DNA from 4 places in the Ectobacillus soli genome. Region 3 is predicted to be linked to each of the others. Evidence: riboswitches for the same ligand, from Rfam matches in the RefSeq annotation. Region 3 holds a riboswitch; each other region holds the start of a gene.

Region 1 (8,328 bases), on a different contig from region 3:
ACCGGATCCGTATAAGAACAAATGTCCTTGCCCCTTAACAAAGAAGCGACCTAGCTGTTGGATTGTTAAATTTTCTTTTCTGGATAGCTCGGCTAGTAGTTCAAAGCGGCCTTTTTCTCCGTTTACTTGGTCAACATTTTTCAGTTCAGGAAGAAAGGAGTCTGGTGCATATTGAGATAAGTCATGGTCAACATAGCGGGATAACCAGCCAATGCCTAGCTCTGGCAAAATCAATTCTTGAAAATGCTCATATTTTTCCTCTGCTTCTTTTTGCGTCTTTGCTACGATTGGTACGACGCCAGGCATGATTAAAAATTGATCTTTATCTCGGCCAAAGCTTGTTACACGTTGTTTCATATCATCATAAATCACTTTTGCCTTTGCAATGGAATCAGGAGCAATGGTAAAGAATGCATCCGCATGCTTAGCAGCAAATTGCTTTCCATCCTCTGAAGAACTTGCCGTGAAAATCACCGGGTGTCCTTGCGGTGGTCTCGGGATATTAAGCGGACCTCTTACTTTATAGTATTTTCCTTCATGATTGATGGGATGAATTTTACTTCCATCGAGAAAACGGCCTTTTTCGCGATCAAAGAGTAGCGTGTCATCTTCCCAGCTATCCCATAGATCTTTTGCAACCTGGACAAACTCCGCACATTTTTCATAACGAAGCTTGTGGTCCAACTGATGATCAAGACCGAAGTTTGCAGCTTCATGATCGTGGGCCGTTGTCACAACGTTCCAAGCTGCGCGCCCACCGCTCATATGGTCAAGCGTTGCAAATGATCTTGCTACATTAAATGGATGACTGTAGGTTGATGATAAGGTAGAAACTAACCCGATTTTGCTTGTGACAGCGGCAAGTGTAGCCATAATTGTCGTAGCCTCAAAGCGAATTTGCGGTGTAAATTCAATGTCTTCTTCATTGTGAGCAAGTACATCGGCAATGAATAAAATATCAAATTTCCCTTGCTCGGCAAGCTGCGCAATTTCTTTATATAAACTGAAGCTCGTCACTTGTTCTGTTTTTGTATCTGGATAGCGCCATGCTGCTAAATGATGACCCAAATAAGATGTCATAAAAGCACCAAGATGCATTTGCTTTTGCTTCGTCATGTATGATTCCTCCTAGCTAAGCTGAAATTCTTTTTTTGTATTGCGATAACTTGTGATGGCGGAACTTGAAAGTTGTCTTACAACCATATCGTTATGTGGCGGGTTATACAGACCGCATTGCACATCGCGGAAATATCTCTCAAGTGGTAAATCCTTAGATAAGGCATGACCACCTGCTATTTTCATCGTCAAATCTACAATGCGTACTGCGTTATTACAAAGTACATATTTCGTCACCGCTACTTCATTGCTTAATTTGTCACGCCATTTTTCTTCTTGATCCCACTTTTCAGCCAGACCGTACAAGAGCGAACGGGAAGAGGTAAGCAGAATTTCGATTTCTCCTAGCTTTTCCTGAACGTGAGGTGCTTCTAAAATAACTGCACCAAGGCTTGGTGAATAGCGCGAATCCGCATATTCCAAAATAAAATCTCTTGCAGCAGTTGCAATTCCAAGATAGATGGCTGGAATCTGCAACGTATATGCGCTACTTAGCCCATTAAACCGGTTCGGAACGCCCTTTTCTGAATACGCAAGTAACGCTTCATCTGGCACGAATACGTCCTGAAGATCGATATCATGACTACCTGTATTTCTCATACCAAGTGTATTCCACGTCTCAATAACCTTTACCGATTCATTCTTTTCAATTAAAAATTCAGCAACTTTATCTTCTTCTTCGATATAAGCCATTACCGTAAAACGCTTCACAATCGGTGCAAGCGTTGCGAATGCTTTCCGGCCCGTTATGATATAACCGCCTTCTGTTTTCTTCGCGATTGTTGATGGATTCGCGCCGCGTACAATATTTCCCGTCGCCCGTTCTGTTGCATACACATTTAAAAGTGAGCCGTCCTCGACCGCTTCCCTACAAATCCTAGCAAAAACATCCTCTTTCCACGGACGGAAATAACGTAAGCTAAAAAACGTCATCAAATGCCAGCCCGCTGCAAGAGCAGTGCTACCTGAAGCTTTTCCTAGTCGCTCCTGTACAAGCAAGATTTCATAGAGAGAAAGACCTTCTCCGCCATATTCCTTAGGAATGGTAAAATTCAAAAATCCCTCTTTTTGTAAAATTTCAAAATGTTCAAATGGAAATTCGCCCGTTTCATCATATTTAGCAGCCGTTTTCGCGATTTCCTTTGCAATTCGATCGGCATGTTCCACAAGTTTTGCATCGCGATCATTTCGGATTACATATTCACTACTCATCGCATGTTGTCCCCCTTTTATGCACTTCTTACAAATATATAAGTATACATATATAAAAACACTGAATTAAAACAATATATCTCCAGAAGTACGCTAGTCAAACAGAAAAACCTTCTCCAAAAGAAGAAGGTTGTGAGTATACAGCTCTTCTTCTTATCTTCCAAGTTATCATCATAACTTGCAGGAATTAGCACCGTGGTAATAATAAAAAATATTAATACTGGTTGCCGAGGCGTCAAAGGGCCGGTCCCTCAACCTCTCTTGATAAGAAACAAAATATTAAACTAATTTTATTTGATTAATAGGAATTAAATGTATTGTATCATTGTTTTAAAAAGTTCACAATGAATTTTTCGAATATTTCAATTGTTCATGCTTTTTATTTGCTAGAAACAAGCTTTCTTGCTACAGTTAGTGCTTGCTCGATATCTGCAAGAATGTCTTCAATATCCTCTAACCCGACGGAAATTCGAACAAGCTCTGGAAAGACGCCGCTTGAGATTTGCTCTTTGGAAGACAATCTAGCGTGAGATGTGCTTGCTGGATGAATAACCAACGTTTTGGAATCCCCTACGTTGGCAACATGGGACAGAAGTTTAACTGAATTAATAAACGTTTTGGCTGCCTCAAGTCCCCCTTTAATGCCAAAGCTAAAGATGGATCCGGCTCCTTTAGGCAAGTACTGCTTAGCAAGATCATATTGCGAATCACTTGGTAGGCTCGGGTAATTGACCCATTCCACCTGTTCATGTTGCTCTAAAAATTCTGCTACTTGCAAGCTATTAGAGACATGCTGCTTCACGCGGACAGGAAGCGATTCAAGTCCTTGAATAAAGAGCCAACCGTTAAATGGCGACAGGGATGCCCCTAAATCATGCCCAAGCTCAAAGCGTGCCTTTGTAATAAACGCTTTATCTTTTCCCGCTTCCAAAAACGAACGATTTCCAATATTCGGGTTTGGTTCTGTAAACTCAGGAAACGTTCCGTTATCCCACGGGAACGTTCCGGAATCGATAATGGCACCGCCAATGGACGTACCGTGCCCCCCGACAAACTTCGTGATCGAATGCACGACGATATCTGCTCCGTGTTCAAAAGGTCGTGCCAAATATGGCGAGGCAAATGTATTATCCACTACGAGCGGAATATTATGACTATGGGCAATCTCACTTAACTCGCGTATATCGGCAATTTGCAAACTCGGATTTCCGATGGTTTCCGTATATACTGCCTTCGTCTTATCCGTAATCGCATCTTCAATCGCAGCAAGATCTCTTCCATCAACAAACCGAACGTTCACACCAAAACGCTTGAATGTTTTGGCAAATAACACATATGTACCGCCGTACAACGCGCTTGTTGTAACAACTTCATCCCCAGCCTTCGCAAGTGTCAAAATGGCAATCGCAATTGCAGCTTGACCAGATGATACTGCAAACGCACTCGTACCACCTTCTAGTCCAGCAAGTCGTTTTTCTAGCACATCGATTGTCGGATTCGCATTTCGGGAATAAATGTATCCTTCGCCGGATAATTTAAATAAATCTGCCGCGTGGTCGGTATCCTCAAACAAATACGAGGTAGTTTGATAGATCGGCACCGCTCTCGAACGTGTGAACGGATCCACAGGCTGACCGCCGTGTAGGGCGATTGTATCAAAACGATGGGAATTTTTTTGGTTTTCTGTCATAATAAAAATCTCCTTATACCTATTGAATTTTCAAAAAAATCTGATTCATTTTCATATACCCATGTATTCACAGTAGTTTTATTTGTTTTCAATCATACGTTGTTTCTATGGATAAATCAACCATTTTTAAGGTCCAGTTATTGCCTACCAAGAGCAGCGTACATTATGATGAAAATAAACGTATATTGAAAAGGAGTGGATTCGATGAAGATGGAAACAGAGTATTTACGAATTGTGAAAGATAGATTTGCAAGTGTAAAAGAGTTAGGAGATAAGGCAATTGCGCAAGTATCAGAAGAGGATATTCACTGGAGAGCGAATAAGGAATCAAATAGCATTGCTGCGATTGTCAAGCATGTAAGTGGCAATATGATCTCAAGATGGACCGATTTCTTACACGCAGATGGCGAGAAACCAAACCGGAATCGCGAGGAAGAATTTGTCGATACGATCAAATCGAAATCGGAATTGACTACTATTTTAGAAAAAGGGTGGAACACTCTTTTTGAAACATTAAATCATTTAGAAGAAATCGATTTAATGAGGAATGTGACCATTCGCGGTGAAAAACACCCTGTAATAGAAGCGATTGAAATACAAATCGCTCATTACGCTTACCATGTCGGGCAAATCGTTTATATCGGGAAACAAATAAAAGGCGGAGATTGGGATAGCCTGAGTATTCCAAAAGGAAAGTCCGAAGAATATTTACAACAAATGCTTGAGAAACATCAGTCGAAGTAAGCGAAAGGCCGCTGAATGATGCTCAGTGGCCACATTTCGCTTTCTTTAATAATTTCCAATCTCCCCGTCCGGCGTTTGAATAATAACCGGATTCTTCGCAGGATCGAGCCACTGCAAGATCGAAATCACATCATTTTGATCCGTAGCCGTGCAGCCATTCGTGTACATACTAGAGACATGGAAGAAGATTGCGCTTCCTGCTCCGGGGGTTCTGCTTGTATTATAGTTGATTACAAATCCGTAGTTGTAAGCAGGAATATCCATATTTTCGGCACTGCTCCACTGTCCACCTGTTGCACTTCGTGATTGCCATGTGTTATAGAGGGAGCTATTGGAATCATCAACCCAAACGTCATCTGATGTGATTTGACGGAATGGCAATTTTGTACCTGGATTTCCGTAGCGGCCAAATGCAGTGCCAATGGAATACTTTCCTCTTGGCGACTCCACGACATATTCACTCATTTGCGGTGCAAAGCCGTCGCGGCCAATGTGGCCGGAAATATCAAGAAGTGGCTTCCATCCTTTTCCGTCGCGTTCAAATGTACGGATGCGCGCTATATTTGTACCGTAGCCAGATGCCGTAACTAGAATAAGCTGCCCATTGTCACCAATGGTTTGCAATTGATCGGCAATCGTTACGCCGCCAAAACTAATCACTCTGCTATCAAGCCAGCCTGTGCGGCCACCCTGTGCAAATTGATACCAGGTTACCCCGTTATACGTGGCAGAAAGAAGCAACGTTAAATCTTTATTTGCAAAATCACTAGCTGCGCCAACGTAAGAAGCATTCGCCATTCCGTATGGCTTCGACCAAGCTGCATTCCCCGAAGCAGCAGACACATGTGCGACCTGACTCATACTATGAACGTCCGTTGCTGTAGAAATTGCTCTTTCATCAATCCAGCCTTCGTCATGACCATCGACTTGAAAGAAAAGCCAATGTACCCCATTTACGTCTAAGCTCCGAACCACTTGCAGCAGGCGATTTTCATAATTGCTTGCAGAACCAACATAGGATGCTCCTATTTCCCCGTACGGAGCACTCCACACACCATTTCCATTTCCATTGCCAATGAGTACCGATTTATTTTCATTTTGCATATTCGTCACGGAATTAGAAAATACATTGGCATCAACCCAGCCTAAAACGTGTCCTCCTACCATGATTTTATCCCAAGTTACTCCGTCCTTCATCGCACTTTGCACGATCTGCACGTTTTGATAACTGTAACGATTTGTTACATCAACCCAGCTCGCACCATATTCGCCGTACGGTGCACTCCAAATTCCGTCCCCTTTTGTCGACATACCGATGACAGCAGAACGATTTTCATCCTTCACATTTGTTAAGTCGGTTACTGCCCGCTGACCATCCACCCAGCCAATCGACTTGCCGTCCTTCGTTATTTCATACCAAGTTACATTTCCTCTTGTTACCGTTTTGGTTACCTGAACCGTTTGATAGGCATAGTCATTTGTACTTCCTACATACTGAGCGCCTACCACTCCGTACGGTGTTGACCAGATTCCATTACCTTGTGTACTTCCCATCACAATTGAAAAATTAACCGCCTTTACTTCACCGGCTTGCACTAATGCCGCCATATCCACCCAGCCAATCACCTGTCCATCTACGCTAACCTTATACCACTGAACGGTTCCAATCATCGCACTTTCGATAACTTGAATATCTCGGTATGCATACAAATCCGTTAATCCTACATAATTCGCCCCCGGCACGCCGTATGGAACCGACCAAATGCCATTTCCATTCGTCGCCCCCATTACCTCTGCCTGATTCATAGTTTCAAAATTTGTTACCTGGCTAAGTGCCCGGCTATCGAGCCAGCCAACCACCTTCCCATTTATACTAAACTGATACCAAAGCACAGTGCCCACCGTCATTTTCTGAACAAGCTGAACCTCTTGTCCGGCATAATCAATCGTCTGGCCAACATAGCTAGCACCTGATAATCCATACGGCAGAGACCAAATGCCATTCCCGCTCGTCCACGCAACAATTTGGTTTTCCTGTACGCTTGTTATAGGAGGATTGTCTGCTGCTTGAACCGGTAACCCTATAAGCAGCAAGGCTCCTCCTGTCAACACGAATTTACGATACGCCGAATACGACTTTCTCTTTTGCAATCTATTTTCCCCCTGAATATCCTATCTTGGTTTTTCTTTTATTCTATCAGTTTATGTAGAAAGGAAAAAGGACACAAAAAAAAGAGGGTAAACAAAGTAAGATACCCTCTTTCAAAAAGACAAATTCTGCTTTACCTCGCGAAGAACATCCCCGATATTCCGGTCCTGAATGACAAAATCGGCAATTGCATCGAGTGGTGTAGGCTCACGGTTCACAATGACTAACGAAGCCCCGTTTCGCTTAGCAATTTGCGGAAAGAGATTGGCAGGACTTACCTCCAAAGAGGTGCCAAAAACAAGAAACAAATCGGCTTTCCTGCTTTCCTCTTCTGCAAAAGACAATGCCTCCTCAGGAAGATTCTCGCCAAATAAAACAACCGAAGGACGAACAAAGCCACCGCATTCACAAATTAAATCCTCTGAATCAGTAAACCGATTACTCGTATATACTTTCCCGCAGCTGTGACAGTGACAGGTACGAAGCGTACCATGCAACTCAGCAACATGCCCGGAACCTGATAGAGAATGAAACCCATCCACATTTTGCGTAATAATCGCTTTCACACGTCCGCTATGTATCCAGTTTGAAAGAATCTCATATCCCTGATGAGGACGAACTTCACGAAGCGCTTTGATACGACTACGATAAAAAGCAATAAACTCAGGCCGATTGTTTTGCATCGCCTGCACAGATGCAAATTCTAACGGATTTCGATTTTTCCAAAGTGCATTTTGGCTCGAACGAAAATCAGGAAGACCTGATTCCGTGCTCATACCTGCACCTGTTAAGACGACTGGATAGGTAGCATGCGTTAATAAGGATGCGAGCAGCTTGTTCTCCCCCTTTCTGATATGTAGTATGTAGTTCTATGGAATGAGCCATAATCCTTTTGAAGATCGTATGAATTTATTTTGAATCTGCCGATAGTTATTGAAGTGTTCCGATTCAGCAACTCTTGGCGGACACAATTCCTCTCTTACCTTGTAAAGCTAGGTTCCCGCTTTGAAAACTATACGATTCGGAAATTCTCTAAAAAAAAAGTATAATTTTCTCAATAGGCATGAGAAAATTATACCTTTTTTATCGTAAAGGTCTTTACAACGACCATCCTAATCTGGCAAAATCACAACATACCAATCCAAATCTTCAAGGACGTTGCCAAAATTAATGCTGCTAAAATACCTTGTAGCATTTTAGCCGAAACTTTTTTGCTCATTTTTGCCCCAAGCGGAGAGGCTAGTATACTAGCGATTACCATAATAGCAGCCGGAATCCATACAATCTGACCCGTCATTAATTTACCTGTCGTTGCCCCAATGCTCGATATGAACGTAATAACAAGGGAAGAAGCAATCGTCATCCGTGTCGGCACCTTTAATATAACAAGCATAATGGGTACAAGGATAAAGGCTCC
Region 2 (8,328 bases), on a different contig from region 3:
CAGTTATAACTCGGTACGAATTAGGTGAGGTAAAACGCCTTGTCCGCCAAGTAGATCCTACTGCATTTATTAATATTACAGAAACGGTAGAAGTAGTGGGACGTTTTAAACGAGTATAAGGGAGATTTGTAAGGTAATTACTACTATCATAGTATAAACAGAGACGATTATCTAGAACATCTTAACAGAACAAGATGCTAGATAATCGTCTCTTTGTTTTATTCCTCATCTTACTTCTTATACTGAAGGGAATAAATATCACGTCTGCGGTCCTTTATCTGACGAACTGTACCAGATTGTCGTTGTCTCCGCAAAATTTCTAAATCTACATCTCCTATTACTACCATTTCAATGTTTGGATTGCATTCTCCTACGATACCGTCGCGTGCAAATTCAAAATCTGATGGGGAGAAAATGGCGGACTGTGCATATTGAATATCCATATTTTCAGCCTGCGGCAGGTTACCTACTGTCCCTGCAATAACCGTATATACTTGATTTTCGACGGCTCGTGCTTGGGAGCAATACCGAACACGTAAATACCCTTGGCGGTCTTCTGTGCAAAATGGTGTGAAAATAATTCGTGCCCCCTGATCAACTGCGATACGTGCAAGCTCCGGAAATTCGATATCATAACAAATTTGGATCGCAATTTTCCCACAATCCGTATCGAATACTTTTACCTCATCACCTTCACTAATGCCCCACCATTTTGTCTCATTAGGTGTTACATGTAACTTATATTGCTTTTCAATCGTTCCATTTCGGCGGAACAGATAGGCAATATTGTATATTTTCCCATCCTCTTCGACAAAATGAGAGCCACCAATAATATTAACATTATACTTTACAGCTAAATCTGTAAACAAACTGATATAACTCTCGGTATACTCTGTAATTCGTTGCACCGCTAAGCTAGGGGCTTTTTCATGCATAAATGACATCAACTGCGTCGTAAAGATTTCTGGAAATACGGCAAAATCAGAATCTGCATCAGATGCAACACCTGTGTAGTATTCCACTTGCGTTGCAAATTCATCAAAGGAATGAATTTGCTTCATCATATATTGGACCGCACAAATCCGCACGGGAAACGATGTTTTATAATAGCGCTTCGTATTCGGCTGATAATCTACGTTATTCCATTCCATTAATGTGGCGTATCGCTTCGATGCCTTATCATCGGGCAAGTATCCTGGGTTAATCCGCATTAACGTGAAGCCGTTTAATGCTTGAAACGATAAAACAGGATCGTATATTTTGTGCAGAATAACCTCATCAACATATTCTCTTGGAGATAATGTATCCGAATATTTATGATAATTGGGGATCCGTCCCCCAATAATTATGCTTTTTAAATTGAGGCGACGAGCTAAATCCTTACGTGCTTCATACAATCGATACCCGATTTTCATGCGACGATAGGCAGGATGTACCATAACCTCAATTCCATACATGTTATAGCCATCCGGATTATGATTCGTTATATATCCGTTATCTGTAATATCATCCCATGTGTGACGATCATCATATTCATCAAAGTTAATGAGCAGGCTAGAGCAAGAACCAATAATCTCTCCCTCAAACTCTGCACAGAATTGGCCTTCTTGGAAATGTTCCAAGTGACTCTCCAATTGTGCCCTTGTCCATGGCTCCATTCCAGGAAAGCAGGAAGCCTGCATGGCAATAATACTATCGATATCTCGATACTCAATATTTCGAATTAAAATTTTCTTCTCAAACTTTTTTAAATCTAATTGATCGGACATACTATGAACTCCTTTTTATTCCGTTCTCTTTCATAATTTCTCTATTATAAATACGGTTTACACTTAGTAGTATACCTCATTTTACCTATTATGATTTTATGAGACGAATCATATGACTACAATTTTAATTACAACCATGCGTTTATAATCAAAATACCACGAGCATAAAGTGAAACTTCTCACCGCGGGGTTCAAAAGCCTTCTTAATACGGGATAAAATTACTTTATATACCTTTATCCTATGTTGACTTTACTGACACGAGATGATAGGATAATAAAAACAAACTAAACCGATTGGAATTAAAAATACAACTGTATATATTATCAAGAGTGAACGAGAGATCTGGCTTGATGACTTCACAGCAACCTCCCCTAGGAAAGGTGCTTCTACCAGCAAAGCAGATGCTTTGGTTGATAAAATGGTACCACTCTTTTTGCAACCAAATGCAGGAAGGGTTTTTTATTTTACTAAAAAGGAGACATGTACATTGAAGAAATCCTATTCTATACTACCAGGAGCAGAACCGTTTTTCTTTAAAGGCAATGAAATTGGTATTTTAGTTTCACACGGATTTAATGGTACACCGCAAAGTATGCGATACGTTGGCGAAAGGCTTGCGGAAAGAGGATTTACGGTGTTAGGTGTTAGATTAGCAGGACACGGTACGCATTACGAAGATTTGGAGCGATGTTACTATGAGGACTGGATTCGAAGCCTTGAAGAAGGATATGAATTCCTTGCAAAACATTGTAAGTCTATTTATATCGTCGGACAATCCATGGGCGCCACTCTTGCCCTCACGCTTGCCCAATCCCATACATGTGCTGGCGTTATCAGTATTAATGCTGCATTCTCAGTTCCGTGCTATGAAGTCTATGATGCTACGAATTCGCCTAAATATATTGACGAATCAGCTCCCGATATGAAAGATTCCTCTGTGTATGAAATCGTCTATGATACCGTTCCCGTTTCATCCATTTTGCAGCTCCTTCGTCTCATTCCATTTGCGAAAGCAAGACTCTCCTCGGTTCATTGTCCCGTCTTGCTATTGCATTCAGAAGAAGATCATGTCGTACCAGCCCATTCTGCATATCAAGTCTATGATGCCATCGGCTCTTCACAAAAAAAATTCATACCTTTAACAAATTCATATCACGTTGCCTCCATGGATTTCGATAAAGATAAGATTGTAAACTACTGCACACAATTTATCGAAGGAAAATTAAGCCTTCCTACTTCCTACAAGGCATCCACTGTCTAAAAAACGAGCATCGGAATAATCCGATGCTCGTTTTTTTACATAAGACTAAGAAGAGAACCTTCATTGACCTTCTTCTTAGACGAATCTTTCCGATCTTTCCGATCTTTATCTTTTATTTCATCCATTTCCTCTTTAAGCCGTTTCATTTTCGCATCCAAATATTGAATCATTTCTGCGGTCTCTTTTAATTGGTCAGTCAAATGTTTCGGAACTGTTTGATCAAATTTGTAATAAATCTTATGCTCCAGGCTTGCCCAGAAATCCATCGCTACGGTTCGAATTTGAATTTCCACCTTCACATGCTCAGTTCGTGTGGAAAGAAACACTGGCACTTCCACAATAAGATGCAGACTCTGATAACCATTTGGCTTTGGATGCTTAATATAATCCTTTACACGTAACACTTTAATATCATCTTGACCCTGAACAATATCATAAATTTTATAAATATCGGAAACAAAGGAGCATGTGACACGAAAACCAGCGATATCATGAATATGCCCTTTCGCATTCTCCACTGTAATAGCAAGTCCTTTCCGTTCTAGCTTACTTACAATGCTTTCAGGGCTTTTAATTCTTGATTTAATATGTTCGATTGGATTGTGCTGATGTACAAATTGAAATTCTTCATTTAAAATCGTTAATTTCGTATCCATTTCATCTAACGCAAATTTATATACAAATAAGAAATTTGTCCATTCTGCAATTTGATCTTGAATGATGTGTTGCATAACAGGTATCACCTTTTCTCTTATTTTCTGATACTATTTTCACTGTATCAGAATACAGTGAACTTTGCATGAAATCTGTATGAATAGTTCATGACAAATTCATTGCAAAATCCGCTAATTTAACGTCACATTGTTGCTAGTATGTACGGATCATTCTTTCTCTTGCAGGATTTTAGTAATCGCATCCCTAACGAGTTGATGATCCCTTCTTAGGATAACCTAGAAACCGTAACCGTACGGCGCTCCCGACTACTTTGCATAGCTGCATGGATAATTGTAATCGTCTGTAAGCCGTCATCTGCCGTAACTGGATTCGATTTTCCAAAGCGTATATGCTCATAAATGCCCTGGTAATAGGCTGCATAATTGCCTTGCACCGTTGCGATTCGTTGCTCCGTCATCGTCCCGTCCTCTTCTGTTATCAGTCGCCCATACATATCCGGTTCATCTTTACCAAAATCTTTACCCAACGGGTTTTCTCCAGCTCTTAACTTACTTTCCTGTATATCGAGCCCATACTTTATATAACTTCCTTTACTACCATGTATGAGAAATTTTGGTCCTTGTCCCATTACAATGGATCCGGAATGAAGTACAACACGTAAGTTTTCGTAACCCATTATAATATGAAAATAATCATCGACCTCCCCGCCTTTTCGCTGGGCGAACACATCGGCCATCACAAACTGTGGCATCCCGAACAGATGCAAGGCTTGGTCAATTAAATGTGAGCCTAAATCATATAACATACCTGCTCCCTTACCTATTTTTTCCCTCCAGCGATCACGCACATGAGGACGAAAACGATCAAAATGTGCTTCGTACGTCGTAATTTCTCCTACTATACCCTTTTGTATTAATTTTTTTATCGTCAGAAAATCATTATCCCAACGTCTATTTTGATACACGCTGAGCATTACACCTTTCTTCTTTGCAAGTGAAATTAATTCAACTGCCTCACTTGGTTCAATAACCATTGGCTTTTCTACAATGACATGCTTTTCATGTAGAATACTTTCTTTTGCCATTTCATAATGCAGGCTATTCGGCGTCGTAATGACAACCAACTCAATTGAATCATCTTGCAAAATTTCATCGATTGTAGAAACAACCCTGACATTTCCCATATCACGGTGAACCCGCATAGCATCACTCGACATGATAGCTACTAGCTCAAATTCATCTAACACACGTAAAAACGGTGCATGAAAGGTTGCCCCTGAAAATCCATATCCGATTAGACCGACTTTAATTGCATTCATTTCATTTCCTCCTCCGTTCCATCTGCTATAATCAGTTTTACATCATATGTTTCTAGTTGTTCCTGTAATTCTACTGGCGGTGCTTCGTCCGTAATGACGACATGAATACTTTGTAAACTTTCTACTGTATGTAAAAATACCTTCTGAAATTTCGAATGATCTGTTACCTGCTTGAATCATCTCTTTTTTTCACATAGGCTTACTCTTTAGCATCCCCATAATCCGTTGTAATCTTTCTCGTTGCAGCATAGCAATCCTCCATCCCCTGTTTACGCTCAGCGTATCGATTTCCCTTACAAAATCCAAGTAAAAAACTTAAAATTTTATAAAATATAATTTTAAAATAGACTATAAAAATTTATTGTGAGATTATATCCCATAAATAGATAAATATTAACAAAAGTATAGGTATAATATAGATTAATACTTATTTTAAAATGGTCATTCCGCCTATTTCATTAGGCTTTGTAAAGTAATCTAGGCTATTTTCTTGCAATAGCCATCAAAAAGTCGGTACAGTAGAAAAAATCATACTAGGAGTGGATTTCATTGAAGGAATTAAAACGAATTGCATTTTTAGGGCTTGGAAATATGGGCGAACCGATGGCAAATATACTGCTTAAGGCAGGCTATTCGGTTACAATTATGCCTCATCGTCGCATGGAACCAGCGCAGCGCTTAGAAGCAGTAGGTGCTGCCATTGCCTCGTCGAAAGAAGAACTCGTAGAAAACGCAGACATGATGATTTCCATGCTTCCGAATCTTCCTGAAATACGAGAAATGCTACTTGGCGAATTTGGTATTGCAAGTATGGTAAAGAGTCCTACCATTCTATTAAATATGAGTACGGTATCCCATAGCGGCATTCGGACATTAGCGGATGAACTTCGTACATATGACATTCGTGTACTAGATGCACCGGTAAGCGGCGGACCTGCACGTGCAACCGATGGTACGTTAACGATTATGGCTGGCGGTGAAATGGATCTTTTTTCCGAATGTGAAGATGTGTTACATACACTTGGAAAATTTGTCTATTATACAGGTGCACTTGGAACGGGCCAGGTAGCGAAACTATGTAACAATATGATGTTTGCGGCTATTACTGCCATCACGTCCGAAGCGTTAACAGTAGGAGTAAAAGCAGGTGTAGATGCAGAAACACTTCGCAGCATTATTCTACAATCAACTGGCGGCAATTATGCCCTAGAAAACTGGCTACCAAAAACCGTCATGCAAAATCAATATGATCCGCAATTTGCTTTAAAGCTTATGTTCAAGGATCTCGGACTAGCTCGCGATTTAGGAAAAGAAGAAGGCGTTCCGCTTTTTATGGGCAATCTTGCGCATGAGCTCTATAGCCTATTTAATAATGAAGAATTCCGTGAAAAAGATTTATCAGTTATTAGTACGCTCTATCAAAATGCAGCTGGCATTAATATAGCAGATGGCAAACCTCGAGAAAAAACGGAAATAAAATAACAAGCAAGGCGTAACGCACCTATCAAAAAGAAAAATATGGTAAGCTACTAGTTGGATGATACATCTATAAATAAAATGCAAGGAGGAAGCATGATGTCCATATTTCAACTAGGCCATATCGTACCAAACTTTACACTCCCAGCAGCAAATGGTGAAGTATATTCATTTGAAGAACAGCAAAAGGCTGATAGCAGCTGGCATCTTATTATTTTCTTTCGCGGCTCTTGGTGTCCGGTCTGTGTGCATGATTTAACAGAAATGCAAGAAAACAAAGGTTTCTTCGACAGTAGAAACGTAGAAATTATTGCGATTTCAACGGATACACAAGAAAACCTAGCAAAAATGACAGATGATTTAAAGCTAACATTCCCTCTACTTTCAGACGAAGGCTTGCAGGCACTCAAGGCATACGATGTATTTTATCACGGTGAGGATGCACCGTATGAAGACCACGGCATTCATGGCGAACCAGCCTACTTCCTCGTCGATGAAAACGGCAAACTATTATATCAACAACGACAAACAAGCCCATTTGGTCGTCCAAGTGCAACTGAGCTTCGCAAGGTTGTACAATACATTAAAAAGCAATTAAAATCGAAATAAATGACAAAGGGAGCAGGCTCAAACCAGCCTGCTCCCTTTGTCATTGTATTTTCGCATATATACATGTATCACGAAGACTCGTTCCGTCTGCGGTAACAGCATCATTCCGTAATATACCTTCAAGCGTAAACCCGAGCCGCTCCGGAATGCGCCGGCTTTTCTGATTATTTGAATCGCAGCGAATTTCCACGCGTCTTGCGCCGAGCTCCTGCATGGCCATTTGCGTAATTCCTTCTACCGCCTCCGTCATAAAACCTTGCCCACTCTTTGATGAACGAATCCAATACCCGATTTCAAACTTCGGTACATTCCAATCAATACGGTGAAGACCAGAGGAAGCAACGAGCTCACCCGTATCCTTTAAAAAAACGAGCAAACGTAAATCCTCACACTCCCTATACCGAATAACTGCCTCGCGTATATGTTCCTCTGCTTTTTGTTCGGATTGTTCATCATGAGCAAACCCGAGCCATGGTTTTAAATCTACAATGGATTCCTTAATCGCCTCGTATACAGCTGTGCCATCTCCGGGTCTCGGCATACGAATGTAGAGCCGCTTTGTAGAAAATTCTGTTGGAACCTCTCGTGACATTGGATTCAAAGTACGTCCCCCTTATGTTTTATACAAAGGGTAGTACTTCCTTATTTTTCCGTCAAGTTCTATTCTATTTTGCTAATTTACTATGCTTATAGCCATACGCAAAGTATAGGAACATTCCAATAACAAACCAAATGGCAAAACCCATCCACGTAATACCTGATAGATGAACCATTAAATAGCCGCAAGAGAGAACAGCAAGTAATGGAATAAGAGGTACGAACGGTACTCGAAATCCACGTTCTAAATTTGGGTTCGTTTTACGCAGTACGATGACGCCAATGGATACGACAATAAAGGCAAACAACGTCCCAATATTCGTTAGATCAGCAAGCTGTCCAATTGGAATGAGCCCTGAAAAAATAGACGCCATAATCGCCGTAACCCAAATGCTCTTCGTTGGTGTTTTCGTTTTCGGATGAACCATTGATAATCCCTTCGGAAGTAATCCATCTCGGCTAATGGCAAAAAACAGACGTGTTTGACCATACATCATCACAAACAATACAGTTGTGATCCCGATAATCGCACCGAGCGAAATCAAACCCGCCGCCCAGTCTTGGTGCACATATTGAAGAGCAAATGCAACCGGATTTTTCACATCAAGCTGCGTATACGGTA
Region 3 (8,328 bases):
AGAAGAAAACAATTTTTTATGACTCCTAATCAATGGAAGGAAAATAATGACCCTTCTAAAGTGTGGTTAGTAAATAAATCTTAATGATGAAGAATTTAATAGTTGGTTACTGTTTAAGCTCCATTTATTTTTACTATACGTTCAGGAACCGAAGGAATTGAATAAGCTCAGATCTACTAAATCTGAGCTTTATCCTATTTCATATTAGAGCAACTTTTTTCTCTAAAGATAATACCTAAAGACAAGCAGTAGTAATCGTTAATGCCCAACCGCCACGAATTTCCATTCCATGGCCGCCAAATTCATCAAATGCGAAAAGACTCCATGTACCATTTGGAACCTTACCAACAAATGTGCTTAATGTTGTAGGATATGGTGCTGTTTGTGGTGCAGGTGAATCTAAATTAAAGTTAGTATAGACGCTTGGTTTAAACGTACCAGAAGGAACTGGACCGCTTTGTGGTATTACCGTTGCCGCATCATCGTCAATTGTAAAGGTAGCGCTTGGAGTACCTCCACTACCACTATTATTCCCTGCCTCCGCAAAGATAAGAACTGCAGTTCCGTCAGGAGCGACAACTAACAGTGTAAGATGACATTGTGATGGTGAAGTATTATTAGGATCGAAGAAGTCATTAATAGTAACTGTCACTTTAGCAATAGAACCTTGTAAACCTGCAACGTCAATCGTTGATGGGTATGGGATAGTATTGCTGAGGTCGATATTTGTAATTGGTGCGTTATTGCTAAAAGAAGCTGTTGCCGGCGTACATGTTGGTAATGTTCCGATAAGATCTAGTACGTTTTCAAATTTGAATTCCAGCAGCATTTCCTTCTTGATAACATCACGAAGAGTTTTTTGAACACTTGTATCAATATCAATAAGATTAGTTATGGATACAGTTGCTGGAGAAAATGTAGTTTTAGGAGGAGGTAATGTTCCAAGAACAAATTGAATCTTCTCTGCTTCCGCATTCATGATATGAGCTAGAGCTAATTCCTCAAAAGCAATGGAAGCCAAAAGCAACGGAATTGTCTGTTTAGTCGAAAGGGAAATCGTCGGCGTAACACTAGGGATATTTGGAAAAGACAAAATATTAATCTCCTTTCAAGGAAACCGTTGAGTCTTCTTATTCTATACATAGATTTCCATTTTGTATTTGTACATTATTACTTGTACATTTCTATTTATATTCAATGCGTAATTATATGTAAGGGATAAATATATCAAGTTACTATAATTAGGTATCTGTAGGAAATATACAAAATATGCAGACAAGTTGTTAAGTAATATTGAAGAGATTACTAGACCTCTTATTTTACCTCCTTTCATTTGACTTTTTTTAAGTCATTTTAGAAAACGAAACAAAGCGTCCTCACAAACGTGAGGACGCTTTACACAAGGGTATATTCTAAAGTAATGAATGGCCGATGTCACTCTAGATAAGTTGTTACCCTACTGTTTTTTCAAGCGCTTGTTGTAGATCGTAAATAATATCGTCGATACCTTCCACACCAATGGAAAGACGAATTAAGTCAGGAGTAACACCAGCAGCTTTTTGCTCTTCTTCCGTAAGCTCTGCATGTGTTGTACTTGCTGGGTGAATAACAAGCGATTTTGCATCCGCTACATTTGCAAGAAGTGAGAATAATTCAACACTATTAATAAATTTCTTTCCTGCTTCTGCTCCGCCTTTGATACCAAATGTAAAGATAGATCCTGCACCTTTTGGTAAATATTTTTTCGCTAATGCATTGTATGGGTTTCCTTCTAGTTCCGGATAATTCACCCATGCAACTTTCGGATGATTACTCAAGAATTCAACTACCTTTCTCGCATTGGCAACATGTCTTTCAACGCGTAGTGACAACGATTCTAAACCTTGAAGGAAGCTAAATGCACTTTGCGGGCTTAGTGCTGCACCTGTGTTACGTAACAATTGAACTCTAGCCTTTAATGCGTATGCCGGAGCACCTAAATCTGCATAGATTAAACCATTGTAGCTTTTATCTGGTGTTGTAAAGTCAGGAAATTTACCACTTGCTCTCCAATCAAATGTACCACCATCAACGATGATTCCACCGATTGTCGTTCCGTGTCCGCCGATGAATTTTGTTGCAGAATGAACAACTACGTCCGCGCCAAATTCAATTGGGCGTGTAAGGTAAGGCGTTGCAAACGTATTGTCAATGATAAGAGGAATCTTATTTTCATGTGCAATGGTTGCTACTGCTTCGATATCTAATACATTGATTTTCGGATTTCCGATTGTTTCTGCGTACAGTGCTTTTGTCTTATCTGTAATAGCATTTCTGAAGTTTTCCGGATCATCTGGATCAACAAAGGTTACATTGATTCCGCTTTTTTTAAGTGTTGAATGAAATAATTCATATGTACCACCATATAAAGTACTTGCCGCTACGATTTCATCCCCTGCACTTGCAACATTTAGGATGGAATAGTAGATAGCTGCCATTCCAGATGCAGTTGCAAGTCCAGCTACGCCGCCTTCTAGCTCTGCAACTCTCTTTTCAAACACGTCTTGCGTTGGGTTCATGATTCTTGAATACACGTTTCCTGGTTCTTTTAATTGGAATAAATTCGCTGCATGATCGGCATCATTAAACACATAGGAAGTTGTTTGATAAATAGGAACAGCACGTGATCCTGTAGTTGGATCTACAACCTGACCTGCATGTACTTGTAATGTTTCAAAGCTTAATTTTCTTTCACTCATCATAATATCCCCTTTTCTAATTCAATTTGTATACAAAAAGACCTCTTTCATTGAAAACTGATGAAAGAGGTCTAGAAACGCAAGATTACCCTCTCTCATCTTTCGCCTCTTACTAAACAAAGCGATGGAATTAGCACCTTTTCAGAAAAATATCCCTGAAGGTTGCCGAGGTTTCATTGGGCCAGTCCCTCAACCTCTCTTGATGAGAAATAAATTCAATTTTTTTGAAAATAAAAAGCTGCCTTCCTATAAGGAAAGCAGCATAATTAACTTTAATAAGCAATGAAATTGCATTAAAATTTGCTATCGTCCCTTATCTATCCGATTTTGCAATCCGCTGGAATTGACACCACTACACTCTAAAAAAATGCTGGTTGTCGGGCTTCATCGGGCCAGTCCCTCCGCCGCTCTGGATAAGTTTTATTCTGTTATTGATATATACTATAAACTGAAAAAATAGAAATGTCAAAATATTTTTGAAATATTGACGTTTTAATTTTCAATTATAGAATAGAAATAAGGCCTTTTATTAATGAATCAGACATTTATACCTGTCAAAAAACTATATGATACCATATATTTAATGCAGGACGCTCGCGTAGGAGGTATTTATATTGACCGGCAATTCCCATTCTATAAGTAAAAAAGCAATGCATTTATTAAGTAAGGAAGAAGGATACGATGTTGACTTTAAACGAGAGATGAAGGGGATAAAACCCGAAGATTTAGTAGCTTTTGCAAACTCTCCCGTTGGAGGCACGATTCTTGTCGGCGTCGATGAAGGAATAGATGCAAGTGGACAACAGCATGGTTCTATCTATGGATGTCCAATTGGCGATAAAGAAAAACTAACGCTCCTCTCCAAAGCAGGTGAATGTCGTCCTCCTGTAGGTGTTGAAGTATTTATAGAAAATGAAGATTCAGACAAACCGTTTTACCGAATCGAAATTCCGAGCGGTCCCTATAAGCCTTATTGTACAAACAAAGGAATCTATCAAATTCGTGGTGATGGAAGAAACAATCCGATTACACCGGAAAAACTATTAGATATGTACTTAGAGCTACAAGGCAGTGCGTTTATTGACCGTTTTAAAAACGCAACGAAAGAGTTAAACGATAATTTACAACAAACAAAAGTCCAAGTAAATATTCTAAACCAAAATCTTGAGAGCATTAAGGAAAAGATAGATCAAAATATGAAAGGTATTTGGGCAGACTTAGAGGACATTAGCCATCGTGTCCACGGTCAGTTGAGCGATATTTCGTCTATTGCTGAAAATGTGAGTAACCATTCAGATGATACTTCTTCTGTAACACACAATACGAATGAGAAACTTGAAACATTAGCAAATCATATAGCTGAAGTATCCGTAGTCGTTAACACACTTCTGGATCATTTTGAGATCGAGCACCCTTCAATGAAAAAGAGAAATCACTAATTATCTGTTACTTAAACATACAAATGCTATAGCTAAGTAACATAAATATTGTAAATAATTATTAGAGATGTTATAATTTTCTAATATTACATTATATTAGAAAGAGGTGTAGATGTATTGGAGCCTAAATATTGCAAAGAAAGTAAATCTATTAAAACAAGTCGTGTTTTTCCAAATGATACAAACAATAATGATACCTTATTTGGTGGACGCTTGATGTACATGATTGATGACGTTGCTTCTATAGCAGCTGCGAGACATTCTAGAAATTTTACGGTGACAGCATCCACAGACTCTGTTGACTTTTTAAATCCCATTACAAAAGCCGATGCTGTTTGCTTAGAAGCATATGTAACATGGACAGGCAGAACTTCTATGGAAGTATTCGTAAAAATTACTGCTGAAAACTTACTGACAGGTGAACACAAAATTGCAGCAACAAGCTTTCTTACTTTTGTTGCAATCGGAAAAGACGGTAAACCAACTGAAGTAGCAACCGTCATTCCTGAAACGAATGAAGAAAAGTTCTTACACAAAACTGCCATAGAACGAGCTACAAGAAGAATAGAAAACAGACAGCATAGTAAAAGTTTAGCTGAATTTATAAACAGTAATGGAAATATTACAGTGCCTAATATATTTTAAGTCATAGTTTGGAATAGACCGTCCATTTCAGTGATGGTCTATTTTTTATGCTGTATTCTGACTGAAATACCTCTAACATCCTCCATTTTTTCTATTCATTGTACACCATATAGAGGATTCTTTCCTTTCTTTCCACGCTTTTCCTACATAAACGACTTATTTATATTTTTATATTAAGAAAATTTTATTTATTTATAATTATTAGTTTCTTTAAATTTTATCTACATTTAGCAGCGATAGTATCGATTTGATTGACAAGTTACAACTATCAGATTAATATAGTAATATTGTTTTCAAGGAGGAATTGTATTATGTCATCTATAAATAAACAGAAAATTGTGGAAAGTGTCCCTCAACGAGGCTTTTTTGGACATCCTAAGGGACTATTTACACTCTTTTTCACAGAATTTTGGGAGAGATTTTCCTATTATGGAATGAAAGCTCTTCTTGTGTACTATATGTACTATGAAGTTTCAAAAGGTGGATTAGGGATTGACCAACAGACAGCAATTGCCATTGCATCTGTGTATGGATCTCTCGTATACATGTCAGGAATTATCGGCGGCTGGTTGTCCGATCGTTTATTCGGCGCATCAAAATCGGTATTTTACGGCGCCATCTTAATCATGTTTGGTCATATCGCTTTAGCCATCCCTGGAAGCATGGCGATGTTCTTTGTTTCAATGGTGTTAATTGTTCTAGGTACGGGGCTATTAAAACCAAACATTTCTACAACATTAGGAGAAATGTATGATATTAAAGACGCCCGCAGAGATGCAGGCTTCAGTATTTTTTACATGGCCATTAACCTCGGTGCATTCTTTTCACCGCTCGTTGTCGGAACGGTTGGATTAAGCTATAATTTCCATCTTGGCTTTGGGATTGCAGCGGTAGGTATGTTCCTTGGATTAGTAGTCTTTTCTTTCACAAAGAAGAAAAATCTTGGTCTTGCTGGTACAACTGTTCCAAACCCGCTTTCAGAGAAAGAAAGAAAAAGAGTTTTCGTACAATTCGGTATTGCTATCGTGATTCTCGCTATTTTTCTTATCATCGCCATTCAGACTGGTACGCTAACGATTAAATCGTTTATCAATCTCGTCGCTATTCTAGGATTTGTGATTCCAGCCCTATATTTCATTATGATGTATCGTAGTCCAAAAACGACAAAGGAAGAGCGCTCACACGTACTTGCTTATATTCCCCTCTTCCTTGCCGCTGTCATGTTTTGGTCCATTGAAGAACAAGGCTCAACCGTTTTAGCCAACTTCGCCGATACAAAAACACAATTAGATTTTGCAGGAATTCATATTTCTCCTGCCTGGTTCCAATCATTAAATCCATTGTTCATCGTAGTATTTGCTCCAGTAGTTGGATATTTATGGGTCAAACTAGGTGACAAACAACCAACCATCGCACAAAAATTCTCACTAGGATTATTATTTGCTGGTTTGTCCTACGTTGTCATTCTCGTTCCAGCCATGCTTGGAGGCACACAATCACTCGTAAACCCATTATGGCTCGTACTAAGCTATTTCATTGTCGTAATCGGAGAATTATGCCTATCACCAGTAGGACTATCCGCTACAACTAAACTAGCACCAGAAGCATTCTCAGCCCAAATGATGAGCCTATGGTTCCTATCAGACGCCGCTGCCCAAGCACTCAACGCACAGCTCGCAGCATTCTACACACCAGAAAATGAAATGACCTACTTTGGTGTTATTGGACTAGCATCTATCGTTTTATCAATTGTTTTGTTTGCTATCGCACCGAAAGTTCAGAAGTTTATGGTGGGAATTCGGTAAGAGGAAGGTTTTATAGAAAGAGAAGAAAAGCCGCAGGAGTTCTGCGGCTTTTTGTTTTCTTGTATATTCTCTTTTTTTCACATGTCTGTGTTTCCCTTTTTTTGATGGATCACCTTGCCTTGCATCTGCTGTTGTCCTAACCAAAGGATAGACAATCATTTATACCACTATGGCCAAATTATTTTTTACCGAATATCTTATCCACTGCTTTTGCGTTTGCTAACAATGCTTCTTGCAAATTTTCATCGGAGACAATTTTGTAGTTTCCATCCTTATCCTTCTTCAAGTTCAACGTAACTTCACGAGTTGCCATTGTTGCATCTTTATCAGACAAGTTCTTAATAAGAGTTGATTCAGTCATCTGCTGCATCGCCTTGTTAGACTGCGTTTGATCTTGGCTAAAAGCACTAGCAAAGGCCATAGGCATAACTTCTCCAATTGTCTTTGTCACCGCAACAGACATGTCAACGGATGTAACTTTCACTTTAACCTTCGCTGTATCATTACTCTTAGATACTTCTACTGGATTTTCGAATTTATAGTTCTTTACAATTGCATTGAATATTGCTTTTCCGTCCATACCATCTGTAGTCTCATTCAATTTGCCAAACTGGTAGCCATTGTCTTTATTCTCAACGTACGTACTTGCCTTTTCAAAGTCCCCTTTTTGTATTGCTGTCAAAAACTCTTGCACGGTATTTTTGGGATTTGAGCATCCTGCTAAGACACCGATTGATAGTCCTACAACCATAATTAGCGCCCACAATTTCTTCATCTTTTTCATAGTTCATTCCCCTCTTATTTCCTATTAAACTAGTCATCTAATACTTCTTGGCATAAATCTATTTCATAGTGATCCTCGGCAAAGAATCCTTTACTATCATGACCACCGTCTAAATTGTATAAAATTAAACTGACAATATGAACGTTTTATAGTATATCATTTATAATATTTGTTGTACATAATATTCCAAAATTGAGATTATTAGAATGCCACAAAAGAATTTTCAACTCGTTGCATTATGGTAGTACCTAATAGTATGCTCCACGCAAGTTTTCAACCGTTCAAATATTCTCTGACGTTTAGGGTTCGAGATTTGTTGTTCATGTTCGTCCATCACCAGGCACATCGTATAAACACATGGGTTTGCTTTTGTGATACGGTAGCCCCTTCTCAGTCCTTATATCGTAACATGACAACCTTTATTTTCCTTTAACATGGACAAGAGTACTGTCCACTAAACGTTTAAATGAGTAAATTATACAGACTAATGAGTTCAAAATATTTAAGGAGTTGAATAATATTGTCTAATCCAAGCATACCGAATATTACCCCCACCATTTCAATTACTACTGCTCAGACCGTTCCCTTACTATTATCTTCCATCGCACTTGAAGAGTTGGCGCTTGCTCATCTGATGAACGCAGAAGCCGAAAAACTTCAATTTGTGCTGGGGACGCCTCCCCCGACAAACACCACATTTTCTCCTGCCGTTGTTTCTGTGACCGACCTTCTTGCTGTTGACGCTAGTGTCCAAAGAACCCTACGTGACATCATTAAAAAGGAAATGCTGCTTGAGTTCAAGTTTGAAAATACATTGGATTTAATTGCCACAATTGCGCCAGCCCCCACCTCGCCAACGGCATTTCTATATGTATCAAATCGTGACGGGAACACGGTATCAATCTTCGATATTACCA
Region 4 (8,328 bases), on a different contig from region 3:
AAAAAGTTAATGGTAGAAACAATAATAAAATCTTTCGTCCATAATTTTTCCCTAGTCATTTTTTTCCCCTTTGTTTTAACAACTGATTATTTATTTCGTCTTGATAAAATGAACTGATGAATCCCATTTTAAATATAATTTTTCGAAATGTAAAACAACGATTTTTAATGTTAATATAAGAATTACTTATATTAAAAAAATAGGAGGCCTTACTTATGAATTTTGATCAGATGGAGTATATAAAGGAAGTCGTGAAAACGAAATCCATGTCTCTTGCTGCACAAAACCTGCATGTGTCCCAATCAGCGATCAGTCAGTCGATCTCTTTATTGGAAAAAGAAATCGGAATTTCATTATTTAAACGTTCTCGCTTTGGAACCATTCCTACCGAAGAAGGAAAAAGCATTATTAAAAAAGCGCTGGAAATATCAAAAAAAGTCAATGAAATGAAGGAGGAAGTCCACTCTTTAACCTCTTCCTTTATTGGAGAATTACGAATTGCTACGATCCCTAGCTTATTTATGAATGTCTTACCTCAAGCACTCTACCAATTTAAAAAAGATCTTCCACAGATTAACGTGACGATTATCGAAATGGAAAGCAAAGAAATTATTGAAAGAGTAAATCAACATGATGTGGACCTAGGTTTTATTGGCCTAAATAAACATTCAGAAGCAGGACTTCCAGAACAAATTAAATCTCAATTATTTCATTATCAATGGGGAGTTAAAGTAATTGTCCCTAATAATTCTCCGCTCGCTTTTAATAAAGAACTACTGCTACAGGACATCGTAGATTATCCCTTTGTCATATACAACGGGAGCTTTTGGGACAACGTAGTGGAATATATTACAAAAAAGCAAGGACCCATAAATGTAATATTTACGACTACGAATACGGAAGTAATTAAAAGAACCGTATCAGAAGGGCTAGGCATTAGTTTATTATCCAGTTTGATGTTAAAAGACGACCCCTATGTAGAAAGCCACCGAATCGTAGCTATTCCCTTGGCTGATTATAATATAGACTCAAGCATTTCATTTGGTTGGATACACTCGCAAAATAACACGCAATACAGATTGATAAAGAAGTTTTTAGAATATGTAGAGGTATAATCATCGTGTAATACGAAATCTCCAATTCAGTTCATGTACTTCCTCACAGAGTTCATAAAAGAAACCTTTTAAACTCGGATGATGGCTTTACCACGCCTAAATAAAACTAAACACATATAAATAATTTGATTTAATTATTGACATGGTATATGTGAGGGAGTACTATAATTATCAATTGAATATTTCTTATCAAGAGTGGCGGAGGGATTGGCCCTGTGAAGCCCAACAACCAGCATGTTTGTCAGCATGTATGGTGTTAATTCCAGCAGATGTATATTTACAATCTGAAAGATAAGGAGGCGCATCGGGGTAATTCGCTAAGTCTTCATTCTTTCAGCCAGAATGAAGACTTTTTTATTCGCTGAAAGAGAGTCGCAGTCTGTCAGATTCGAGATTCATTGTTTATTATTCATCATATCAAAAGGGGTGGGGAAAATGGCAGAAGTATCATCAACTACAGAAGTGCAAGAACAACTTAATACGAAAAAAGCTAGTGGTTCAGCATTCATTCGCAGTGAGGATTGGTGGTCTGTGTGGATTGGATTATTGCTTGTCGTCTTGGCCGTAGTTTTATGGGGATTAGGAAATTCACTGTCTGTAGTAACTGCGCAAATTCCAAAATGGACAGAGTTTTCTGCATTGACGAAAGCTCTTGGCGGGCGTGCCGGTAATATTTTTCTTCTTTTTATAACATTGGCAGTAGTGTTTAGCATTGCAGCATCATTTTTGAAAATTAATGTGAAGAAGTTTTTATCAGGATTTATTGTACTATTCATTTTAAGTGTACTAATTAATAGTTTTAGCGGCTGGAAATGGGCACAACAGTATAATTTAGAGGCCCCGTTAGTTGCCTTAGCAATCGGGCTGATTATTGGAAATATTGTTCCGATACCGGAATGGTTTGGAACGTCTCTCCGTACAGAACTTTATGTCAAAGTCGGTATTGTCCTTCTCGGTGCAACATTGCCCTTCACTTTAATTGTGCAAGCTGGACCTGTTGCCTTCATCCAAGCAACGATTATTGCTCTCATTACATTCTTTACTATTTATTTTGTTGGGACAAAAGCATTAGGATTAGATAAAAAATTCGCTTCCATCCTTGGCGCCGGTGGTTCGATTTGCGGTGTTTCAGCCTCCATTGCGGTTGGGAGTTCCATAAAGGCCAAGAAAGAACATGTTTCCGTTGCCATTTCTCTTGTTGTTGTTTGGGCAGTTGCAATGATTTTTATTCTTTCATTCATTATTAAAGCTTTAGGCATACCTGCAGGTCCTGCCGGAGCATGGATTGGTACATCAGAATTTGCTGATGCAGCAGGAATAACGGCTGCCAGCTCATTTGGCGATAAAGCTTTAACATCTTTTACGTTAGTTAAAGTGGTTGGCCGCGATATTTTCATAGGTATTTGGAGCTTTGTGCTTGCATTTATATCAATTACGTATTGGGAAAATAAACAAGAGGGGAAAAAAGCTGATAAAACGCAAATTTGGCGTAGATTCCCTAAATTTGTGATTGGATTTTTCATCGCTTCTGCTCTTCTGACAATTATTATTGCTAGTGTTTCTGCTGCTCAAGGAAAAGTCATTAACACGAATGTCATTGCACCGATTAAGGAATTAAGAACATGGGTCTTCACATTCACTTTCCTTTCAATTGGTTTGACAACGAGGTTCAAAGACTTAACTTCTGTCGGATGGAAACCCTTTGTAGCATTCAGTTCTGGAGCGATAGTAAACGTTATTTTAGGTTACATTTTGTCCATCTGGATACTAGGATCGTACTGGGCAGGTTTGTAATTCCAGCGTAATGTAAGAACAGCAAACTAATACCTGTAGATGAAACGCCATGAGAGAACGGAGATGGTTAGATCGTGTTGAAAGATCAATTAGTATGTAATCACAAAACCTGCTTTATTTTTCATTTTCTTTCAAATGATTTGCGTAGTTTTCGAAGACAGGATCGTTTTGTTAAATCAAGTGCTGCAGAAATAGTTGATGACTGGAACACAGCCTTGTCACTCCGTCTAGGTGACATTTCTAATATGATACGTTTATTGACAGCAGCACATGATAGTTGGAGCGTTTTGTGGAAAAAAGATCACATTGTGATGGAAACGGACGATTATGATTTTAGTGATGCCGTTCAAGTATTGCATAAACATGGATATACGGACAAAAATTATATTTTAGAAGTTGAGTATGAACGTAAATGGGGTATGTTGTAAAGAAGAAATGTTTCGACTATTTTATGGGCAGTTTCCCCGTTTTAAGGTTTCTCTTATGCCTTAAAGCGGGGTCTTACTCCCCTTACATAGCGAGATTAGAGGCAAATTCAAAAAAAGATTCCACTTACTCTATATTCACTTTTTTCCGATAATAAACGAATATAACGTAACTTCTTCCCCCTCTATTCCCTTAACTTCTTTCTCGATTTCTCTCCAATACGGACAATCATACGCAATTAATAATCCGATCATCGTTCCGCTATGTGCCACAACAATACCTCCTCCATACGTCTCATGTAATCGAAAAAATGTATGAAAATAAGGATTAGGTAAAAACCGCTGATTGATTGCTGCGCTCATCGTGCTAGCTCGAAAAATATCGGAAAGATTGTGTGATTTCATTCCTTCTCGTATAAGATGGTAAGCTTTAGAACATTGCTGCTTCTCTTCATTTGTATACGATTTTGGTAGCTGATTAAAGGCGATGGTATTTACTGTTCCGCCTGTATCGATACCTATTAGCCTGCAAGGTGGGAGCTGACCGAATGATTCTAGTAGCCGACCACTTTTATAATCATAGGCAACTATCCCGTCATACATGACACCATCGGTTGGTTCGATGCTGCTAGCAAGTATAGAGAGGATCTCTTCTGATACGGGTAACTCATAGCTTGCGGCTACCGCCTTCATACTGGCAATAAGATCTGCAGAGCTGCTTGCCATTCCTTTTCCAACAGGAATATTAGAATCCATATATAGACAACCGCCACTTGTGATTTCAAAGCATTGCAGTAGGGATTTACACGCTAAAATAGCTTTTTTATAAAAGCTTGGTCCTGTTATATCCGTTCTGTCATTTGGAATAAATACCGCCCTGCTTTGTAAGGCCGGGATAGGTAGTGTAATTAAAAAAGGGCGCTCCTGATGCACCCCTTGCACAAGCTCTCCAAATGTACCAAAGCAGCTTCCTGTACCCATTTTCATGCTTACCACCCCATAGTGATTGCAACAAGCAAACAGACGAGCACACAAATCGTAGATGTAAGCTTCATCACTTTGATTGTAGCCAATATGTCCTGTTTCTGAATTAGCCGCTCCGGATCTCCCATTTTCGCGCGGTGAGAGACTATTCCTCCGTAGTAATTCGTTCCGCCAAGCTGAATATGAAGTGCCCCGGCAATCGTAGCCTCGGGTATTCCGCTATTTGGACTCGGATGACCCTTGGCATCACGCACAACCATACGCCGTGCTGCACGTACATCCAGTCTTCGAATCCAGCAGGCAAGCAGCATAAATAAAATCGTCAATCGTGCCGGAATATAATTGAGTACATCATCGAGGCGAGCAGAAGCCCAGCCAAGATTCTGATACTTCTCATTTTTATAGCCCACCATCGAATCGAGGGTGTTGACCGCTCTATACATCATCGCAAGCGGAGCACCGCCAAGTAGCGCAAAGAAAAGAGGAGATATAATTGCATCAACGATATTTTCCGCGACCGTTTCCACTGTTCCTCGTGAAATTTCTCCTTCATCTAATCTCTCAGTATCACGGCCAACTATCATACTCAAACTATGTCTTGCTTTTGTGAAATCACCGTCTTTTAAATGATGATATACTTCAAGTCCTGCATCTCCAAGACCTTTTGTTGCAATCGTTGTAGATATGAGCCAAATTTCTACGACGATTGCCAGCCAGTGATTCCATAATCCGAGACCATATAGCAGCAATGTAATAATTCCGTACACACCGCCTGCGATGATTATCGGAAATAAGAGACCAGCTGCTTTTAATGCTTTTTCCTTTTTCACAACTCTGCGAATCCCTGATTCTAGCAATCGAATTGCCTTTCCAATCCAGACGACGGGATGGGGCAAGGACCGCGGATCTCCGACGATGCGGTCAATGATATATGCAATGACGATTTCTATTCCATGAACTAGCATCTTAATCCTCCCGCCCTAGTACTTCGTATATGGCATCATAGACCTGGCAGCCGATGGCATTACCGATTGTCGTAGCAGTTCCGGCAAATGCATGGGTTGGTTCGTTCTTATTTTGTGTCACGGCTAGTACAACGCTATCTGTCGTAGTTCCTGTTGCAATCTTGCCATTTTCATCTGTAATATGTAAATCCTGCATGGCCGCTGCCTTGGCTTCGGTTGCCGTAATAATGCCGTTTATCATCGCTGCATGTGTCATGTTGCCATCAATGAAAAGAAATGTATTAATCGTACCGCACTGATAAGCAGAAAACGTTTCCCGTCTTGTACCAGCTCTTGCGCTATTTCCAACTCCTGCCGTTACACAACAAATCATCCGGAATGCATCTCCGTTCATCTCTTGAATAGATGCATCCAGAATGTTTGCTGCAGTTTGCAACCCAATCGACTGCTCTGCAGGACATTCCCATTCCTTCAGTTTTTGTTTCATTAGCAAAACCGGATCGCTTACATCAAAATCAAAGGGAACCTTCCAGTTAACAAAGTGACTTGCTCGCTTAAGCCCTCCGCCATAAACTGCGCTACTGAATACTTCCAATACCGAAGGATGCTGCATGATGATACGATCGTCTTTTTTATAAATTTCAAATTCTGGCCAAACCGCCGAACGATAAAAGTGTTTCTCATGAAATGGTTGCACGATGTTCTCCTTACCCAGTTTGCTATATGTCACGCACGGAGTGAAACGTCCGTGTTTGTGTATCAAATTCTACTATAATCCCTTTGCCAAGTTTGATTCCCTTCACATTCCAAAACTCGTTTTCATTCTGTTGTACCCATTTACTAAGAAACCAACGAATCGGACCTCCATGGCTTACAACAAGAATGGTTTCCTCTTTATGTAACAATGTTTCATTCAACCATTTGTCAAACCTTACACCAAGTTGATGCAAGGTTTCGCCGTTTGGCGGACTGATCTCTAACGGATTATGAATCCATTTTTCAAACCATTCGGATTCGTTTTCCGTAATCATTTCATATGTTTTACAATCCCAATTGCCAAAGTCAAGTTCTCGTAAAGCAACCACAGGGATAGGCTTCAGTTGCAAAGCTGAACCAATGATTTGCGCACTTTCCATCGTACGTGATAAATCACTGGAATAGAGCTTACCTTTATCTGTTGAAATCTTCCCCTTCAATTGGTCTGCTAATTGAAAAAGTTGCTTGCGCCCCGTCTCATTTAACGGTGCATCGTAATGTCCAAGATAGCAGTGTGCTGCATTTTCATTGGTTTGGCCGTGTCGTATGAAAATTAGTTTCATGCTACAAATCTCCAAATGGCTAACGCTAGAAATAAAGAAACACATTCGCTAAATTCCACTAGCGCTCCGTAGCAATCTCCGGTTAGCATGTTTAGCTTTTTATAAATTTTCATTACAAACAAACCTGTTATAATGGCCGTTACACTAAATAATAGAATACCAGACATACCCGTTGTTAGATAGGTAATTCCAACAAGTATTAGCGTATGTATGGCTAGAATGAGCCACGTTATGTATGTACGAAGACCTGCACCAATTCCGCCTTCTTTTCGGTATGGCAAAAGACGAATGGCGCTAATTAGCAAAAACCGTGCATAGAATGGACTTAGCACTAGAATGCTAGGCAAATGCAAATGAAGCAATTCATATACTGCAATCATTTTCCCGACAATGAGGCATATCCCTGCAATCACACCCATAGCCCCAACGCGGCTATCCTTCATAATTTCTAGTGTTTCTTCACGACTTCGGTTGCTTCCAAAACCATCGGCTAAATCCATCCAGCCGTCAATATGCAACCCACCTGTAACCCAAATCCATAGTAACACAATTAAAAATGCAGAAACAGCTTCTGAAAATATCCTTTCTATTCCAAAAGAAGCAAGGGATAAGATCGCACCGATGATAAGACCTACAATTGGAAAATAGATAGCACTTTTTTGCCAATCCTGTTTGGATGATTGAATTCTTGGAACTGGAATACGTGTTAAAAACATAACTGCTGTAAGAAATGCTTTCATTATTTCAACCTCACAGGCAAACCGGAAAAAACAGCAAACGCTTCGTCAGCTGCCTCAGCCACTATTTGATTTATTTTCCCAAGAACATCCTGAAATAAGCGTCCAAGCGGGGATAATGCAATTCCACCTAAACCTACCTCATCGGACACAATGATGAGGTGCTGGTTTAGATTTCGAATCTCTTCCAGCCACTCTGTTGCCTCCTGAATAATCTCGACTTTCTCTTCCTTATTCTCCGATATATTCATACAACGGTTCGCAACCCATGTACCTATGCAATCTACTAGAATACTATCATAGTTTTGATAAACAGACTGATACCCGACTAGTTCCTCTGGCTTTTCTAATACGTCCCAATGGTCCGGTCTGCGATCCTTATGCTTCTGAATTCTGTTTTTCATTTCTTCATCGGTAACAACACCAAAGGCAACATATAACACGGAACCAGGTTGTGAGGATGCAAGTTTTTCCGCAAAGTCGCTCTTTCCGGAACGCACTCCTCCTGTAATATACGTGATTGTCAACGGATTTCCTCCTTTTCTACTTCTTGCAGTGCTTGTAGAAGACGGTCATTTTCATGCTTCGTCCGAATTGCAATGCGAACATCATGGGAGGTTAAGCCAGGATACATGCTACAGGAACGAATTAAAATCCCCTTTTTTCCAAGCTTCCACTGTAAATCTGCTGCTTCTAACTCATTCGGAAGACGAATTAATAGGAAATTCGCTTGTCCCGGAAACACAAACCAACCTAAGCGTTCTGTAATGAAACGTGTTACGTAGCTTCGTTGCTCTTCAATTAAAGTAATTGTTTGTTGTTCGTATTCCTGTTCTTCTAGACAAGCCTCTCCTGCTGCAAGGGCTAGCTGATTTACACTCCAAGTGACTTGCTTTTTTTGTAATTTTGCAATAATGTCTGGTTGTGATATGGCATAGCCGAGGCGTAAACCCGGTATAGCGTAGAATTTTGTCATAGAACGGATGAAA

What was found. Region 3 has a riboswitch for S-adenosylmethionine ahead of ACAN53_RS15765 (homocysteine synthase). Riboswitches for the same ligand answer to the same signal wherever they lie in the genome.
Region 1: it holds a riboswitch for S-adenosylmethionine, as region 3 does, so the genes downstream of both, ACAN53_RS10040 (acyl-CoA dehydrogenase family protein) here and ACAN53_RS15765 (homocysteine synthase) in region 3, are expected to answer to the same signal.
Region 2: it holds a riboswitch for S-adenosylmethionine, as region 3 does, so the genes downstream of both, ACAN53_RS12325 (alpha/beta hydrolase) here and ACAN53_RS15765 (homocysteine synthase) in region 3, are expected to answer to the same signal.
Region 4: it holds a riboswitch for S-adenosylmethionine, as region 3 does, so the genes downstream of both, ACAN53_RS10790 (YeiH family protein) here and ACAN53_RS15765 (homocysteine synthase) in region 3, are expected to answer to the same signal.

Annotation. Positions count from the first base shown of each region.
Region 1 covers NZ_JBGJZM010000001.1:1,957,908-1,966,235, forward strand. The annotation lists gene ACAN53_RS10035 (LLM class flavin-dependent oxidoreductase) at 1-1,116, opposite strand, end outside; gene ACAN53_RS10040 (acyl-CoA dehydrogenase family protein) at 1,129-2,328, opposite strand; SAM riboswitch class I at 2,479-2,599, opposite strand; gene ACAN53_RS10045 (O-acetylhomoserine aminocarboxypropyltransferase/cysteine synthase family protein) at 2,708-4,018, opposite strand; gene ACAN53_RS10050 (DUF1572 family protein) at 4,223-4,762, shown strand; gene ACAN53_RS18090 (GW domain-containing glycosaminoglycan-binding protein) at 4,808-5,623, opposite strand; partial or broken gene ACAN53_RS18095 (GW domain-containing glycosaminoglycan-binding protein) at 5,660-6,874, opposite strand; gene ACAN53_RS10060 (NAD-dependent deacylase) at 7,025-7,744, opposite strand; gene ACAN53_RS10065 (sulfite exporter TauE/SafE family protein) at 8,038-8,328, opposite strand, start outside.
Region 2 covers NZ_JBGJZM010000002.1:90,740-99,067, forward strand. The annotation lists gene ACAN53_RS12315 (YitT family protein) at 1-119, shown strand, start outside; gene ACAN53_RS12320 (GNAT family N-acetyltransferase) at 231-1,769, opposite strand; SAM riboswitch class I at 2,088-2,190, shown strand; gene ACAN53_RS12325 (alpha/beta hydrolase) at 2,258-3,031, shown strand; gene ACAN53_RS12330 (GTP pyrophosphokinase) at 3,067-3,762, opposite strand; gene ACAN53_RS12335 (oxidoreductase) at 3,972-5,024, opposite strand; gene ACAN53_RS12340 (NAD(P)-dependent oxidoreductase) at 5,574-6,506, shown strand; gene ACAN53_RS12345 (peroxiredoxin family protein) at 6,600-7,109, shown strand; gene ACAN53_RS12350 (GNAT family N-acetyltransferase) at 7,150-7,710, opposite strand; gene ACAN53_RS12355 (amino acid permease) at 7,775-8,328, opposite strand, start outside.
Region 3 covers NZ_JBGJZM010000004.1:2,738-11,065, reverse strand. The annotation lists gene ACAN53_RS15775 (hypothetical protein) at 1-84, shown strand, start outside; gene ACAN53_RS15770 (hypothetical protein) at 236-1,093, opposite strand; gene ACAN53_RS15765 (homocysteine synthase) at 1,452-2,741, opposite strand; SAM riboswitch class I at 2,831-2,947, opposite strand; SAM riboswitch class I at 3,049-3,158, opposite strand; gene ACAN53_RS15760 (AlbA family DNA-binding domain-containing protein) at 3,353-4,177, shown strand; gene ACAN53_RS15755 (acyl-CoA thioesterase) at 4,295-4,822, shown strand; gene ACAN53_RS15750 (peptide MFS transporter) at 5,134-6,627, shown strand; gene ACAN53_RS15745 (hypothetical protein) at 6,806-7,411, opposite strand; gene ACAN53_RS15740 (LVIVD repeat-containing protein) at 7,932-8,328, shown strand, end outside.
Region 4 covers NZ_JBGJZM010000001.1:2,126,140-2,134,467, forward strand. The annotation lists gene ACAN53_RS10780 (MFS transporter) at 1-59, opposite strand, end outside; gene ACAN53_RS10785 (LysR family transcriptional regulator) at 216-1,115, shown strand; SAM riboswitch class I at 1,299-1,413, shown strand; gene ACAN53_RS10790 (YeiH family protein) at 1,551-2,909, shown strand; gene ACAN53_RS10795 (hypothetical protein) at 2,984-3,337, shown strand; gene ACAN53_RS10800 (GHMP family kinase ATP-binding protein) at 3,473-4,321, opposite strand; gene cbiB (adenosylcobinamide-phosphate synthase CbiB) at 4,324-5,283, opposite strand; gene ACAN53_RS10810 (adenosylcobinamide amidohydrolase) at 5,285-5,980, opposite strand; gene ACAN53_RS10815 (histidine phosphatase family protein) at 6,003-6,602, opposite strand; gene cobS (adenosylcobinamide-GDP ribazoletransferase) at 6,599-7,342, opposite strand; gene cobU (bifunctional adenosylcobinamide kinase/adenosylcobinamide-phosphate guanylyltransferase) at 7,342-7,866, opposite strand; gene cobD (threonine-phosphate decarboxylase CobD) at 7,863-8,328, opposite strand, start outside.